2 linked regions of the Sporosarcina pasteurii genome follow. The protein of the gene in region 2 interacts with the protein of the main gene of each other region in a pairwise test. Links are inferred from orthologs where the notes say so. Each region holds a gene or a part of one and is shown on either strand. Other genes may lie near its edges.

Region 1 (4,506 bases), 280 kb from region 2 along the record:
ATTTTGGTCATTAATTTCGACACCTTTGTCTGTCAACGTTCTTGAGTACGGAGATAATTCGAGGTGAGTTTGAAGTTCGAATTTAACATTCTCTAATTCTTCTTCATCGAGCATCCAATAATAAATGCCTGTTGTCATATCATCTGTACCATCTAAGTTGATAGCCGTTACTTCAGGCATACCGCCTTTGGCGTATTCCAAAAAGGATTTCATTTCATTATAAGTCATATTAGTTTTCATATTGTCGCCGATTGCATCAATAACGTCACCATATTTCGTAATCGATTGAACTGAGAAGGCTTTATTCATAATCGCTTGTAAAATCATTTGTTGACGTTTGCCTCGCTCAACGTCGCTATCTAGTTTTCGTGTTCGAGCAAGTGCAAGTGCATGTTTACCGTCTAAGTGTTGAAGTCCTTTTTTAAGCTCGATGGTACGGCGATCATTTTCGTCTAATTCGACGCGATCATATGGGACTTCAGCTTTTATGCCTCCAAGTGCATCGACAACTTCGATAAAGGCATTGAAATTCATCTTTACATAATAGTCAATTGGAATATCAAGGAACCCTTCCACTGCGTCAATTGTTCCTTTCGTTCCGCCAAATGCATGTGCATGGGTGATTTTGTCTTGACGTCCTCGACTTGGGACATAAACGTATGAATCACGTGGAATGCTGAGTAGTTTTACAGTCTTTTCTTTATTATTTAAAGTGGCGACGAGGAGTGCATCTGATCTAGCATTGCCACTATCTTTTCGCTTGTCACTATCATCAACGCCTATGAAAAGGATAGAAACATTGTCTTTAAGGGGTTCAACCGCTTCATCGCGTAGCTCAGATTTAGCTCTGTCACCTAGTGCTTCATAGGCCCGTTTTGCAGCGTCAGTTGCTTTTTTCTGTAAAAAGACTCCGTAGCCAACAACAAAAGTAAATGCTATAAGGGCGACAAGTAGTGATATTTTAATAGTAAGTCGTTTACCAGATCGTTTTCGGGATATCTGTTTATATTCTTGTCTTCTCATTCTAATTCCTCCGAATTTAGTATATGGACCATCTATATTGGTCACAATAGGAGTAAAAAGCTATTGTAAGAGTTAATGGCTGCGAACAAATCTAATGAGATTGCATCTGAAAATGAATTCTTTTAGTAAATTTATAAGGTATGCTTACTAAGAGGGAATCATTTTCTTTCAAATCCAAGCAAAAATCAGTATGTTCGACATATTATGCTGAAAATTTTACAACGATAGATAACTCGACTTAGTATACTACTTTTCGTTCTATAAGTAAATGTATTAAAGGTTAAATTCAAGGAACTCTTGACCAACGGATGTGATATCGCTCTGTCCGTTTGTTAATTCAGTCACCCATTCAGTAAACGTAGCTACTTCTGATACAGGCACATATAAGTATACTTCTACATCTTCTGTATAGGTAATTTCTTTAAGTGGGTAAGGGGATTGCCTCACTTCATTTTCAACTTTTCCGAGCCAAGTGTAGTCAATTGTTACTTTCATAAGGTGATGAAGCCTACGTTCAACGATCCCCGTAGCCGCAATCCCTTCTGTCGTTGCTCTGCCATATGCACGAATGAGTCCGCCGCCACCTAACTTAATGCCACCAAAATAACGAGTGACAACGACGGTTGTATCCTTAAGATTTTGTTTTTTCAAGACCTCAAGCATAGGAACACCTGCAGTACCGGAAGGCTCTCCGTCATCATTTGCCTTCTGTATTTCATCATGTTCTCCGATTAGATAAGCTGAACAATTATGGGTTGCAGTATGATGCATCTTTTTAATTTCGTTGATAAAATCAATTGCTTCTGCCTCGGTTTCTGTACGCTTTACATAAGTAATAAATCTTGATTTTTGTATGATATATTCGCTTTCTCCGTAATGATTAACAGTACGATAATCTGAACGCATTTGTAACGCCTCCACTACTTGTAATACAAACTTAATATTCATTTGCTATACTAATGATATAATATATAAGGTGCCTGTGGAACTCATAACGCCTGTAATCTTTTTAATCATAAGGATTTCTATGTAAAATGGAGTGAATACGTTGAATAATGAACCGATTGATATAAAGACACTTGAAACCATTTTTAATAGTATGGTCCGTACGATGAATCAATCCAAAAATGATATTTATGCAATTAGTGAACAGAGCAGGCAAAACTATGAACAAATGAAAGCAGAACTTGAAAAAGTGAAACAGGATATTTGTTTATTAATCAAAAATAATGATTTGTTGGAAACGAAAAGTCGTCAATCACGTCGTAGGCTTGCTGAAGTGTCGAAGAATTTCCAGTTGTATTCAGAAGTAGAAGTGAGAGAGGCTTATGAAGCTGCGAATAATTTGCATCTTAAGTTATCGATGAATGAAATGGAAGAGAAACAATTACGTAAAAGACGAGATGAACTAGAACGTCGTCTCGAAGGATTAATGGAAACGATTGAACGAGCAGAACAACTTGTGACTCAAGTTGCTACAGTTATCAATTATTTGACATCCGATTTGAAGAACGTTGGTACAGCGCTTGAGGATGCGAAGCAAAAGCAAGAGTTTTCGATTCGTATTATCGAAGCGCAAGAAGAGGAACGTAAAAGGTTGTCGCGTGATATCCATGACGGACCCGCTCAAATGCTAGCGAATGTGCTGTTGCGAGCAGGGTTGGTTGAAAAGTTATTTAATGAAGAAGGAAAAACATCAGCCTTATCTGAATTAAAAACCTTAAGAATGAGTGTACGCGCGGCACTAATTGAAGTGAGACGAGTTATTTTTGACCTTCGTCCAATGGCTCTTGACGACCTAGGGGTTGGCCCCGCTTTAAAGAAATACCTTTCCAAAATTGAAGAATTTGAGAAGGATGTCGATATTCATATTCAAAGTATTGGAAACGAACGACGTTTTCATACTAATATTGAAGCCGCTGTCTTTAGACTTGTTCAAGAATCGGTATCAAATGCTTTAAAACATGGTAAACCGAGTAGTATTTGGGTGAAGGTAGAGTGGCTTCGAGATACACTTAATATCATCATTAAAGATAATGGAAAAGGGTTCGATATAAATAAAGTGAAAGAAAAGTCTTTCGGGTTAATCGGCATGCGTGAGCGTGTAGATTTACTAAAAGGCGTAATGAAAATAAATTCTACTATAGGTAAAGGGACACTAATTCTTTTTCAAATCCCGTTAAAAAATGAGGGGAATAAGAATTAATCTCGATTGGGAGGAAATAATATGCCAAAAACAAAAATCATCATCATAGACGACCATCAATTATTCCGTGAAGGCGTTAAACGAATCTTAGATTTTGAAGATTCATTTGAAGTTGTCGCAGAAGGAGACGACGGCATTGAAGTAGTTGGACTTTATGAACAATATCAACCAGATGTCATGCTGATGGATATTAATATGCCACGAATGAACGGTGTAGAAGCTACGGAAGCGCTTTTAAATGAATATCCTGATGCGAAAGTAATTATTCTCTCCATTCATGACGACGGTTCTTACGTAACGCATGCGCTTAAAACGGGTGCGTTAGGATATATGCTGAAAGAAATGGATGCAGGTGAAATTGTTGAGGCAATTAAAGTCGTTTCAGCAGGCGGTTCTTATCTACATCCAAAAGTGACACATAATCTTGTTGAAGAGTTCCGTAGATTAAGCGAACGTGAACATAAAGGTGCGTTCCAACAAAACGATATTCGTCGTCCGTATCATTTACTGACAAAGCGTGAAAGTGAAGTACTTCAATTGTTAACGGACGGACAAAGTAACCGGACGATAGGTGAAACTTTATTTATTTCAGAGAAAACTGTGAAAAACCACGTATCAAGTATTTTACAAAAAATGGGCGTCAACGACCGGACGCAAGCAGTTGTAACGGCTATTAAAAACGGTTGGGTTGAAGTAAAGTAATCATTTTGTCATAATTAAGAGGGCCATTCGCTTTGAGTGGCCCTTTTGGATGTTTAATAGGAGGAGCAATTCTTATGAAGAAAATACAATTAGTAGTGTTTATAATGACGATGCTTCTGATAGGTGCTTGCAGCAATGATGGGACGAATGAAGAAAATGAACAAAAACAGCAAGACGTGTCTGAAGAGTCAGTGGGATTTAGCTTAACAGGAGACTCGATTGAAGAAGCTAAAAATATTCCAAAAGAAGAGAAAGAACAAATTCTACTAGCTTTCGACACATATATTTCAACTTTTAATGAAAAAGATTTGGATGCTTATATGGAAACGCTATCAGAAAACACGAAGAGTTTTGATCTAGAAGAAGAGCGCGCACATACGCAGTCAATATTTAATGAGTACAACCTTGTACGTGAAGTTTCAGATGTAACGATTGTTAAATATGCAGAAGAGGAAGCACAAGTATTCTCGGTATTGAAATCCTCGTTAAAACAACTATCTTCTGGGCTGGAAACGAATGAAAGTGGACGTCAAGTAACTGTATTCACGAAGGAAAATAACGAATGGAAAGTCTCT
Region 2 (12,330 bases):
AACTCATTTAATTGTTCATCGATACTGACCACGATTCTTCCGTGATTCGTTTCGATATAACATTCGGTTGCATCAAAATCTTCTGTGGCAAATATAAGAAATGGCGTGTCTGGCGGAAATATAGCTGCCAATTCTGAACGATTAGCTGAAACTACATCGTATTTGTCCACCGATACATACAGTTTGACTTCTTTCATTTCTCGAACTTCCATCAACGCTCTTTTGACAACAGATAAAAATTGTTTTTCATCTTCTTCTAGCTTTTCGTTTAGGATTCGCTCTGCAACCTTCATCGCTAACTCTAAAATGACTCTTTCTTGGCTCGCTTGGTACTCCTCTGCAATTTCTTTTGATTTTCGGGTTATCTCATTAGCCTGTTCAATCGCTGCTTTCATCTCCGCTAAAGCTTTATCGCGCCCTTCTGTAAAGCCAATTTGAAACCCTTCATCGTATGCCTGCTGTTCTAATTGCGCTCTTTCCTCTTTCCAAGCCGTTTGCATCGCCTCTATATCATCAGCGGCTGTTTGTCTCATGTGAAGAATAAGTTCTCTTTCCTCTTCAATCGACTGTTGTGCACTTTCTAATTGACGCTCTCGCTCTAGTAAAGCTAAGTCGATCGCCTTAGGTTCATCGCCATTTTCTTCTACAACCCTATTTAGATTCCGGATGGAAATTTGACGCGTTGGCACTTCAGCGTTCGCTTGATAGGATTTAAACACTTTAGACAATGATGTCGTCCCCTCCACCGCGTGCGATTATAATTTCACCTGAATCTTCGAGCCTTCGGATAATGCCAACAATTCTCGTTTGTGCTTCCTCTACATCTCGAAGTCGTACCGGTCCCATAATTTCAATTTCTTCCTTGAATGATTCAGCCATCCGAGCGGACATATTGCTGAATAAAACGTTTTGAACCTCTTCACTAGATACTTTAAGTGATAGAATAAGATCTTCATTTTCACATTCTCGAATAATTCTTTGAATAGAGCGGTTATCAAGTGTAACAATGTCCTCGAAGACAAACATACGCTTCTTAATTTCTTCTGCTAAGTCTGGATCTTGAATTTCTAACGCATCTAGAATTGTTTTTTCCGTTGCACGGTCTACACCATTTAGAACTTCGACTACAGCATCGACTCCGCCTGCTTCTGTATAATCTTGCGTAACTGTTGAAGAAAGTTTTCGTTCTAAAACCGCCTCAATTTCACTAATCACTTCAGGGGACGTTGAATCCATTGTCGCGATTCTTCTAGCGATATCTGCCTGTGTCTCTTGTGGTAATGAAGATAAAATCACCCCAGCTTGTTCCGCTTCTAAATAAGACAAGATGAGTGCAATCGTCTGTGGATGTTCGTTTTGAATGAAGTTAAGCAATTGGCTAGGATCCGCACGTCTCGCAAAGTCGAATGGTCGCACTTGTAAAGAGGATGTCAATCGGTTAATGATTGCTTGTGCATGATTTTTCCCAAGTGCTTTTTCAAGTACAGTTTTCGCATACCCAATTCCGCCTTGTGAAATATAATCTTGTGCGATGGCAATATTATGAAACTCTTCAATAATCTCTTCCTTCACAGAGGATTCAACTTTTTTCACACTCGAAATTTCAAGCGTCAAACGCTCAACTTCTTCCTCATTTAAATTTTTATAGACAGAAGCCGCTACTTCTGGCCCAAGAGAAATAAGGAGAAGAGCAGCTTTTTGCTTTCCAGTCATTCCTTTTTCTTTTCTTACCAATGCTGTTTCCTCCCTTAATCTTCCGCTATCCACGTGCGTAATAATTTTGCGAATTCCTCTGGTTTTTCTTTAGCCATTTTCTCAAGCTGTTTCCGACGTAGCGTACCTTCTGTTTCTTGTTCCTCATTAATATCTTCAATATGTAACACTTTTTCTTGTTCTTCGATGACCTCTTCCACTTCCGCCTTTTCTGCGGCACGACGACTACGCACAAACAAGATCACCAATATGATGATTATGAAGAGCAATGCGCCTCCAGCTATATAAATCCATAGCGGAACTTGAACGCTTGGCGTATCGAATACGGTTACTCTTCCGTTGAACGGCTGTACCGATACGGCGATTTTTTCATTAATCTCATTGTTTGTAAGTTCTCCTGCTGCTTCTTTATCGATAGAAGTACGAATGATTGTTGCTAAAATTTGTTCGATGTCATCTTGTAAACCGACTGGCATAGATGCCATATCTTCGGCGACTGGCGGCTCAACCATTACTTGAATGCCAATATCCCGAATTTTATATGGACTTTCAACGATTTCTTTTCGTATCCTATTCACTTCATGATTAACGGTCTCTTCAATCCGCTCATAATCCCCATTTGAACCATTAACAAATTCCGTATAATTGTCAGTCGAGTTATCCATAGGAGGTTCTCCTCCTGCAACTGGCGCATTCCCTGTAAATGATTCAGTAATTCTTTGAACACTTAGGGCAATGCCTTCCATACTTTCAACATCTACTGGCGTAACTAACGATTCCTCCCGGTTTTCAAGTTTGAAATCGATATCTGTCGTGACTGAAACGATGACTTTGTCTTGTCCCATCATTGTGCCAAGCATCATTTGAACTTGTCGTTGCAAATCTCTTTCAATCGACTTTTTTACAGCGATTTGATCCGCAAGGCTTGTTCCGAATTGTTCTTTTTCCGTTTTTAAGTCGAAATACTCAAAGTATTGGTTTGTAATTTCAATGTCTTCTTTAGATAGATTAGGAATGCTTTTAGAAACCAAATTGTAAAGTGCGTTAATTTGTGAATCGCTAAATTGATGTCCAGGATTTGTATTCAATACAATTGCTGCACTTGCGCGCTGACTATTATCGTTTAGAAAGATATTTTCACTCGGCAACGTCAACATTACTTTTGCATCTTTTACACCTTCAATACCTTTCATTAGGTTCGCTAATTCAGTTTGCATCGATGCAAGCTTAATGACATTGAACTCATTATCCGTCATACCAAATCCTGCATTGTTTGAGAAAAAGGAGTAGTCTATCGTACCCGAGTTCGGATAGCCTTCAGCAGCAAGCGTGACTAATAAATCATCCACACGTTCTTTTGGTACTAAAATCGACGTTCCACCAGGAGCAATTTGACTTTGAACGCCGAGCATATCTAACTGTTCTTTAATTCGACCAATTTCCGCTGTTGATACATCTGTATAAAGCGGGACATACTCCGTTCTAGAGAGGAAAAAGGTTATTGTAGCTGCGATGATAATGATCGCTAATAAAGAGGCGCCATATGTAGTTTTCTGTTTTTTAGTGCGACTGGACCAAAATGTTTGTAGTTCATTTTTGGTTTTCGCAAGTCTTTCATTCATCTTAATCCCCCGGTCCACATACATCTTTCAAGTAAAATAAAAAAACTCTTTTACTAGTTGAACTGTCTAGTAACAAACATTCTTTCAGATAAATATTCTTATAGATTAGACTGGCATCCGGATGATTTCTTGATAGGCTTCTACTACTTTATTCCTTACTTCCATCGTTGCATTTAAAGTTATCGAAGCTTTTTGTGCAGCTATCATCACTTCATGTAGGTCAACATGCTCACCTTGTACTAATTTTCGAGTTAATAGATCTGAATTAATTTGCTGTACATTCGTATTGTTAATTGCCTCTTTCAAGAAACTACCAAAACTTTGCTGCGCTTCATAAGAAGTTGGTTTCGCATTGTTTTGAACACCTGGCAAAGTTGCAGTAGGCGCTTTCATTAATACTGATTGTATATTCACACAGATACCTCCCTAACGTTTGTTACTTACCGATTTCTAATGCTTTCATAAGCATTGATTTATTGGCGTTAAATACCGTAACGTTCGCTTCATAAGAACGTGTAGCCGACATTAAATTCACCATTTCCCTCAGGGGGTCAACATTTGGCATTTGTACGTATCCTTGTGCATTCGCATCCGGATGTGATGGATCGTAAACAGATTTAAACGGCGTCTCTGTATCTTCAGATACCCTTGAAACTCGAACACCATTCCCAACGTCACCTGAACGATTCTTCCCAATCGCCATTTGAAGCATAGAAGAAAATTGTGTTCCCTTTGGCTCGAGAGTTACCGTTTTTCTACGATAGGGTTGCCATTCGCCATCCACTATCCGACTTCGAGTTGTATCCACGTTTGCCAAATTCGATGAGATGACATCCATACGTAAGCGCTGTGCAGTTAAAGCAGATGCCGTCGTATTTAGGCTGTGAAATATCCCCAACGTTAGCGTCCTCCTTTAATCACATTTTGTAATGTGTTGAATTTTCCATTCAGCCGGTCTACTAATGCATGATAATATATTTGGTTTTCAGCAAGGTCAGCTTGCTCTTTATCCATATCCACACCATTACCGTCATGCCTATAACGAAAGTTCGAATAGTCAAAAACGCCAGGTTGAACATTTCGTTTTGGAAAGTCAATATGTCGATGGTCTGTTTTATACGCCCTAAGCTCTTTCATTTGAGCATTGTCGAAAAAGTCTTTGAAGCTAACATTCTTTGCTTTATAGTTCGGAGTATCAACATTCGCGATATTTTGGGAAATAACCTTCCCTTTAGTCGCAGAGTAATTAAGTCCCTGCTCCAATGAAGATATCATATGCCCAAACAACTTCATATCGTCCCCTCCTGTTCTTCCTTTGCTTAGAGTAGATTTCTTATGACTTATCTCTTACTAAGATATGTTAATTATAGCTTATTATGTCGATATTTGCTAGATGAATAGGTGACAATTAACTAGTGCTAAACCGCCTTTTTATTACTGTTTACACGGAGATTTTATGGTCGTTATGTACTTTTTACCTATTTCACCAAAAGATTATCAGTTATCAGTATTTACAAATAGCTTTATTGATTAATTTGTGCATTTATCCCAACAAATATTGCTCTTCTTTGTTACTTTTGCATCTCTTAAACCCGCAAATACATATATGTCGTTTTTCTTATAATGCCTCTTTTTCTACATACACCTTCAAAATTCGACAAAAAACGCTTCCTCCAACTTATGGAAGAAGCGTTTTGACTCACTTAGCATTATTTTTGCTTTTCAAGTTCAGCAAGGAATTTATTGTTTAATACTTTAATGTACGTACCTTTCATTCCTAATGAACGGGATTCAATAACACCAGCACTTTCTAGTTTACGCAGCGCGTTTACAATAACTGAGCGCGTGATTCCTACACGGTCAGCAATTTTAGATGCAACGAGTAATCCTTCTTCGCCATCAAGTTCTTTAAAGATGTGCTCAATTGCTTCATGCTCACTGTAAGACAATGAGTTAATTGCCATTTGAACAACTGCTTTACTACGTGCTTCAAGTTCAATTTCCTCAGATTTTTCACGTAAAATTTCCATGCCGACAACTGTCGCACCGTATTCAGCAAGAATTAAATCATCATCATTAAACTCCTCTTTCATTCTTGCTAGAAGAAGTGTTCCTAAGCGCTCACCGCCACCCATAATTGGAACAATTGTCGTTAATCCTTCTTTGAATAACTCTTTGTTCTCCACTGGGAACGCAGTGTATGAGCTTTCAACATCTAAGTTTGAAGAAGTTTCTCTAACTTCAAAAAGCTTTTGAGTATATTCTGCTGGGAATTGACGATTTTCAAACATTTCTTTCATACGATCGTTTTCAATTTGTTGGTGGATTTCAAATCCTAATAGTTTACCTCTTCTACTTACGATAAATACGTTTGATTCAATAACTGAACTTAGTTTTTCAGCCATTTCCTTGAAGTTGACTGCTTCTCCACCTGATTCTTGTAGCATTGCGTTAATTTTACGCGTTTTTATTAATAAAGACATACGTTTTCTTCCTCCTCAAATTAATTACACACATTGTTATTGAATATTCTAAAGGTTTATAATCATTAAATAAACTAATAAGGTCGATTTACAGGATAAATTGTGACAGATCTTTGTTTTTTGCAATATCCTGTAGTTTTTCATCGACATATGCTGGGGTTATTTTGATTGTTGCAGGTCCTATATCCGCCGCTTCATAAGATAACTCTTCCAGCAATTTCTCCATAATCGTATGAAGTCGACGTGCACCAATGTTCTCAGTATTATCATTTACTTCAAAAGCAATCTCCGCTATTTTAGTTATTGCCTCTTCTGTAAAATCTAAAACAACATTTTCAGTTTTTAACATTTTTTCATATTGTCGAATTAGAGAGAAATCCGGTTCTTTCAAAATACGTTCAAAATCTCCCCTCGATAATTTGTCTAATTCAACTCGAATCGGAAATCGTCCTTGCAACTCAGGAATAATATCCGATGGTTTAGCAATATGAAATGCTCCCGCAGCAATAAAGAGAATAAAGTCCGTCTTCACAGCCCCATATTTCGTTGTGACTGTTGAACCCTCGACAATCGGTAATATATCCCTTTGTACACCTTCACGGGATACATCAGCCGAGGCGCCACTTCCTTCGCTTCGGGCAATTTTATCCATTTCATCGAGAAATATAATCCCAGATTGCTCAGTTAACTCAATTCCATGTCTGGCAATTTCATCATGGTCGATTAACTTATCTGCCTCTTCCGCTTCAAGTACGAGACGTGCATCCTTTACTTTCATTTTGCGCTTGGTTTTCCTTTTCGGCATTAGAGACGACAATGCATCCTGCATATTCGCCCCCATTTGTTCCATGCCAGAACCTTGGAAAGCATCATAAAGTGAAGGTTGTTGCTCCGTTAATTCAACTGTTACTTCGTGTTCTTCTAACTCTCCCGCCGCTAAACTTCTAGCAACGTCAGAACGCTTCCGTCTAATTTCTGCTTCTTTTACATGGTCAGTTTCATCAACTTCTTGCTTTTGACCAAAAAGCATTTCAAATGGATTTTGCCCACTACTTTGCTTTTTCATTTCAGGTACAAGCAGTTTGACTAATTTTTCATTCGCAAGTTTTGTTGCTTGCTCACGAACTTCTTCACGTTTTTCTGCCCGAACGATACGAACACCCGCTTCTGTTAAATCTCTTATCATGGATTCAACGTCACGGCCAACGTAACCGACTTCAGTAAACTTCGTCGCTTCTACTTTTAAAAAAGGTGCATTGACTAACTTGGCAATTCTTCTTGCAATTTCAGTCTTCCCCACACCAGTCGGACCAATCATCAGAATGTTTTTTGGAATAATTTCATTCTTTTCCTCGTCGGACAACAAACTTCTTCTATATCGATTACGAATTGCTACCGCAACAGCACGCTTTGCATTATTTTGCCCAATAATATAACGATCTAAATGTGCTGTAAGTTCCTTAGGAGTTAATTCCTTTCGATTTGCCATTAAAGTACCTCCACAATAATCTGATCATTTGTATAGACACATATTTCTGCAGCTGTTTCAAGGGCTGCTTTCGCGATTTGCTCAGCTGTTAATGAATGACCGCTATACTTCTTCAGCGCACGACCAGCAGCAAGCGCATAATGCCCGCCCGACCCAATTGCAAGGATTCCATCGTCAGGTTCAATGACTTCTCCTGTTCCGGATACTAACAGCAATTCTTTTTCGTCCATAACGAGTAACATCGCTTCAAGTTTACGAAGCATTCTGTCACCGCGCCATTGCTTCGCTAGTTCAACAGCTGCTCTTTGTAAGTTCCCATTATACTCCGTCAATTTACCTTCAAATAAATCAAATAAAGTAAATGCATCCGCAACAGAACCAGCAAAACCAGCCAGAACTTTTCCACCAAATATTTTGCGGACTTTCTTAGCGGTATGTTTCATCACGACCGCGTTGCCTACAGTTACTTGGCCATCGCCTGACATGGCACATTCACCGTTATGGCGTATTGCAAATATCGTAGTTGCATGGAATTCCATTTTATTAGCCTCCTATGCTCTCGGGTGAGTATTCATATATGTTTTTCTTAAATGTTCTTTCGTTATATGTGTATATACTTGCGTCGAAGAAAGATGGGAATGCCCTAAAAGTTCTTGCACCGACCTCATGTCAGCACCATTCGCAAGAAGGTGGGTTGCGAATGTATGACGTAACATATGTGGATAGATTTTCGAATGCAGTGACGCACGTTCCATTATTGAAGTTAGGATATGCCGAACACCTCGATCAGTTAAAGGGTTCCCACGTAAATTCACAAATAACCTATCATGTTCTTGCCGCTTCATAAGCTGGGAACGACTCTGTTCTTGATAAATGAAAAGGGCCTCTTTAGCAAAGCTACCGAATGGGATATAACGTTCTTTTCTTCCTTTTCCCATTACCTTTACAATTCCTAACTCGTTATCAACATCGCCAATTTTAAGCGATGTAAGTTCACTCACACGCATGCCAGTCGCATAAAGCAGCTCTAAAATCGCATAATCACGTAATGATTTTGCATCAGTACCTTCACACGCCGCAAATAACATTTCCATTTCCCGCTCATAAAAAAACGCAGGTAATTTTTCTTGCTTTTTAGGGTGATGAAGTGATGAAAACGCGTGATCATTTACACCATAACGGGCGTTAGCAAATTTAAAAAATGAACGAACCGAGGAAATCTTTCTCGAGATAGATGTTCTAGCTAAACCATTGTTATATAAGGTCGTTGCATAAAGTCGTGCTTCTGTATACGTAACTTCGTTTAAATCACGAATCCCTTCTACCGTTAGAAAAGTAAGGAATTCATCGATATCAGTCGCATATTCAGTAGCAGTGTTAGATGAATAATTACGTTCAAGCTGTATGTACATCATATATTCTTCACGAACTACTGAGGGTTTGACTCCCACGTCATTCACTCCTTGTGAAAACCTTAATAATTATAACAAAATAGTATTACATTTGCATAGTTCAAAGCTTTAAAAAACTTATTCATAACATTACATCATGTATGATACTAGAAACCTCTTCCGAGAAGATGCAGATTAGTTTTTATATTCGGAAGTCGCCACAGTTCACTATACAATAAATGTTCAATAAACATCAACTATAAACAATTTGAGTTTAGCTATTTTTTACTTTGTATACATACTTCTTATAAATTAGGGAATCATTGATAACTACTATCATCAATTTCAATTACGCTTTACTTGTGACACGTCAATGCCTGTCGAGGCTAAACGGCGCCCAACGCTTTTGCTTATTTCCCGCACAAAAAAGAGGAGCCATAGCCCCTCGTCTTGATAGCCAAATTTACTGTATATCTTCTTTATATTCACATTCTGTACATTGAATTCGAACGCCTTTTTTGGATTTCTTTTCCACAAGTGTACTGTCACATTTTGGACAAGGTCTTGCAACCGGCTTATCCCAGGAGACGTATTCACACTCTGGATATTGGTCACAACCGAAAAAGACACGTCTTGTTTTACTTTTACGTTCAACAACTTGTCCTTCTTTACATGTCGGACAAGTGACACCAATCGGCTTCATAATTGCTTTCGTGTTACGACAGTCCGGGAAGCCTGAACATGCCATAAACTTTCCATAACGGCCAAGTTTATAAACCATTGGTTCGCCGCACTTCTCACAATCTTCTCCAGCTGGTTCGTCTTTTATTTCGATTTTCTCCATTTCAGCATCTGCAAACTCAACATGCTTTTCAAAATCTTTATAAAAATTATCGAGAACCTTAATCCATTTTTTCTTACCTTCTTCAATATCATCAAGTTCTTTTTCCATTTGAGCGGTAAACTCTACGTCGATAATATCCGGGAAGAATTCATTGACTGCATTGTGCACAATCGTTCCTAATTCTGTTGGGATGAATCTTCTTGCATCAAGTGTAACATACCCTCTACGTTGAATTGTGTCAAGCGTAGGCGCAAAAGTGGAAGGACGACCTATCCCTAACTCTTCAAGCGTACGTACCAGTCTTGCTTCAGTATATCTCGGTGGCGGCTGCGTAAAGTGTTGTTTCGGATCTATCTCTTCAAACTTTAAATGTTGCCCCTTTTCAAGAGGAGGTAAAATGCGATCTTTTTCTTCTTTATTATCATCATCGCCTTCTACATACACTTTCATAAATCCATCAAACTTCACTTGTGACCCTGTTGCTCTGAATTTCACATCGCCATTCACCAGGTCAACTCTCACAGTGTCTAAGACTGCTGGCGCCATCTGACTTGCGACTAATCGCTCCCATATCAATTTATACAATCGATACTGATCACGCGATAGAAACGCCTTCATTGCCGCAGGAGGACGCATTACAGACGTCGGACGGATTGCTTCGTGTGCATCCTGTGCACTCGTATTCTTTTTCGCCGTTTTATTTGGATTCGCTGATAAATATTCCTTGCCGTACGTCTTTTCGATGAAAGCAATCGACTCTTCTTTTGCACTATCTGCAATTCTAGTTGAATCGGTCCTCATATACGTAATGAGTCCGACAGTTTCTTTGTCAATCGTTATTCCTTCGTATAACTGCTGGGCAATCATCATTGTTTTACGAGCTCGGAAGTTTAATTTACGTGCAGCTTCTTGTTGAAGTGATGACGTCGTAAATGGCAATGCGGGATTTCTTTTTCTTTCCCTCTTAACTACATCGTGAACTTCAAAGCTCTCTCCTTGTAGTTGGCCAAGTACAGCGTCTACTTCTTCTTTATTCGCTAAGCCTAACTTCTTTTTCATATTGCCATGATAGGCTGCCTCAAATTTGGACCGCCCTTTTTTAAACTGCGCACTTATACTCCAGTATTCTTCGGGTTCAAAAGCGTTTATCTCATTTTCACGATCAATAATGAGTCGCAATGCTACAGATTGAACACGTCCAGCCGATAGACCTTTCTTTACTTTCTTCCATAATATCGGGCTAATATTATACCCAACTAAACGGTCAAGAATTCTACGTGCTTGCTGTGAGTCAACAAGATCCATATCAATCGGTCGCGGATTTTTAAATGATTCTTTAATTGCATCTTTTGTAATTTCATTAAAAACAACACGGCAATTTGATTCAATATCAACGCCTAGTTGAAATGCTAAATGCCAAGCAATTGCTTCCCCTTCTCTGTCGGGGTCAGCTGCAAGATAAATTTTCTTAACTTTTTTTGCATCTTTCTTTAATTCTTGAAGTATCGGGCCTTTTCCTCGGATCGTTATATATTTCGGTTCATAATCATTTTCAGTGTCGACCCCCATTTGACTTTTAGGAAGGTCTCTTAAATGTCCTAATGATGCCCTAACTATATACTTCTTCCCTAAATAGCGTTCAATTGTTTTCGCTTTTGCAGGGGACTCTACTATTACTAAATAATCTGCCATAAATTTTGCCTCCTTCAATAGAGGTTTCATTGTTCTTGCTAAAAACAATACCTGTTGCAAAATGTATAACAGATTTTCATAAAAAGCAAATTTTCTAGTTAAATTAATTGAAAATAGTTAGTCTGAACAGATATATGCTAGAAAAGCTGTGTGTGTTTCCGAGCGATAAATTTAGGAAAGTCACTACTCAAGACGTTCACCTTCCCTTAAATTATGCATGAAGAAAATGATTCTACCTTAAGGCTTCAATCACTTGATAACCATTAGATAATGGTTCAGCGCCCTCACTAATCATATTATTTGGCCCTTCCGATAATCGAGAAGTAATTGGGCCAGGAACGGCATATACATCTTTACCGTGCTCCAAAGCATGTTCAACCGTACTCATCGTTCCACTTTTCTTTGCTGCTTCTGTGACGATAATCGCATTTGCTAATCCGCTAATAATTCGATTTCTCATTGGAAAAGTCCATCTTTCTGGCCTGACATAAGGTGGATATTCTGTAACTAATAAATGATTTTTCCCTATTTCATCTTTTAAAGCACTATTTTCTTTTGGATATATATGAAATAGTCCATGACCAAGCACAGCAATTGTCTTGCCACCATATTTTATAGCAGACTGGTGTGCAAATGTGTCTGCCCCACTAGCCAATCCAGAAACGATGATCACATTATTTTTTACTAAAGGAGGGACAATAAAAGTTAAAGATTTTTCCGAATAAAACGTCGCTTTTCTTGAACCTATAATCGAAACCTTCATTTTTTCAGCCAATAACTGGGCGTCACCTTGTACGTATAACACGGCCGGCGGATCAAACATTGTTAATAAACTTTTAGGATATAAGGGATTTGTGAAAGGGATGGGGATAATGCCATAAGAATCATATAACTCTTCAAAAGGGAGTGCGGAGTTTACAACTACACTCGCATTTATTTTACTAGCTTTCTTCGGTGTTACATTGAGAATAAACGCTAGTTTTTCAGTTGGAAATGTTAAATACTGCATAAGCTCTGGGTCTACTTCATATAACCTCGTAAACCGATTGGCAGGGACAGGGAAAACGTAATGAAGTGCCAATAATCTTTTTTCAAC

The links.
Region 1: the proteins of topA (region 2) and AB1H92_RS11305 interact in binary tests that used the Escherichia coli proteins (3 or more experiments, as listed by UniProt). The link is inferred for Sporosarcina pasteurii from one-to-one orthologs.

Annotation. Positions count from the first base shown.
Region 1 is NZ_CP160452.1:2,386,501-2,391,006, reverse strand. The notes cover bases 114-3,052. They hold AB1H92_RS11305 (YigZ family protein), read right to left. Parts: upstream 1,930-3,052; coding sequence 1,297-1,929; downstream 114-1,296. Other genes in these bases: AB1H92_RS11300 (sensor histidine kinase), read left to right, coding at 2,072-3,052; AB1H92_RS11310 (LCP family protein), read right to left, coding at 114-1,023. In the rest of the region: more of AB1H92_RS11310, read right to left, coding at 1-113; more of AB1H92_RS11300, read left to right, coding at 3,053-3,229; AB1H92_RS11295 (response regulator transcription factor), read left to right, coding at 3,251-3,931; AB1H92_RS11290 (DUF3225 domain-containing protein), read left to right, coding at 4,006-4,506.
Region 2 is NZ_CP160452.1:2,097,097-2,109,426, forward strand. Bases 8,699-11,621 are described here. They hold topA (type I DNA topoisomerase), read right to left. Parts: upstream 11,235-11,621; coding sequence 9,162-11,234; downstream 8,699-9,161. Other genes in these bases: xerC (tyrosine recombinase XerC), read right to left, coding at 8,699-8,722; dprA (DNA-processing protein DprA), read right to left, coding at 11,467-11,621. In the rest of the region: flagellar assembly protein FliH, read right to left, coding at 1-719; flagellar motor switch protein FliG, read right to left, coding at 721-1,734; flagellar basal-body MS-ring/collar protein FliF, read right to left, coding at 1,749-3,335; flagellar hook-basal body complex protein FliE, read right to left, coding at 3,441-3,728; flagellar basal body rod protein FlgC, read right to left, coding at 3,772-4,233; flagellar basal body rod protein FlgB, read right to left, coding at 4,236-4,628; GTP-sensing pleiotropic transcriptional regulator CodY, read right to left, coding at 5,045-5,818; ATP-dependent protease ATPase subunit HslU, read right to left, coding at 5,907-7,307; ATP-dependent protease subunit HslV, read right to left, coding at 7,307-7,846; more of xerC, read right to left, coding at 7,859-8,698; more of dprA, read right to left, coding at 11,622-12,330. UniProt on the Escherichia coli protein: Releases the supercoiling and torsional tension of DNA, which is introduced during the DNA replication and transcription, by transiently cleaving and rejoining one strand of the DNA duplex.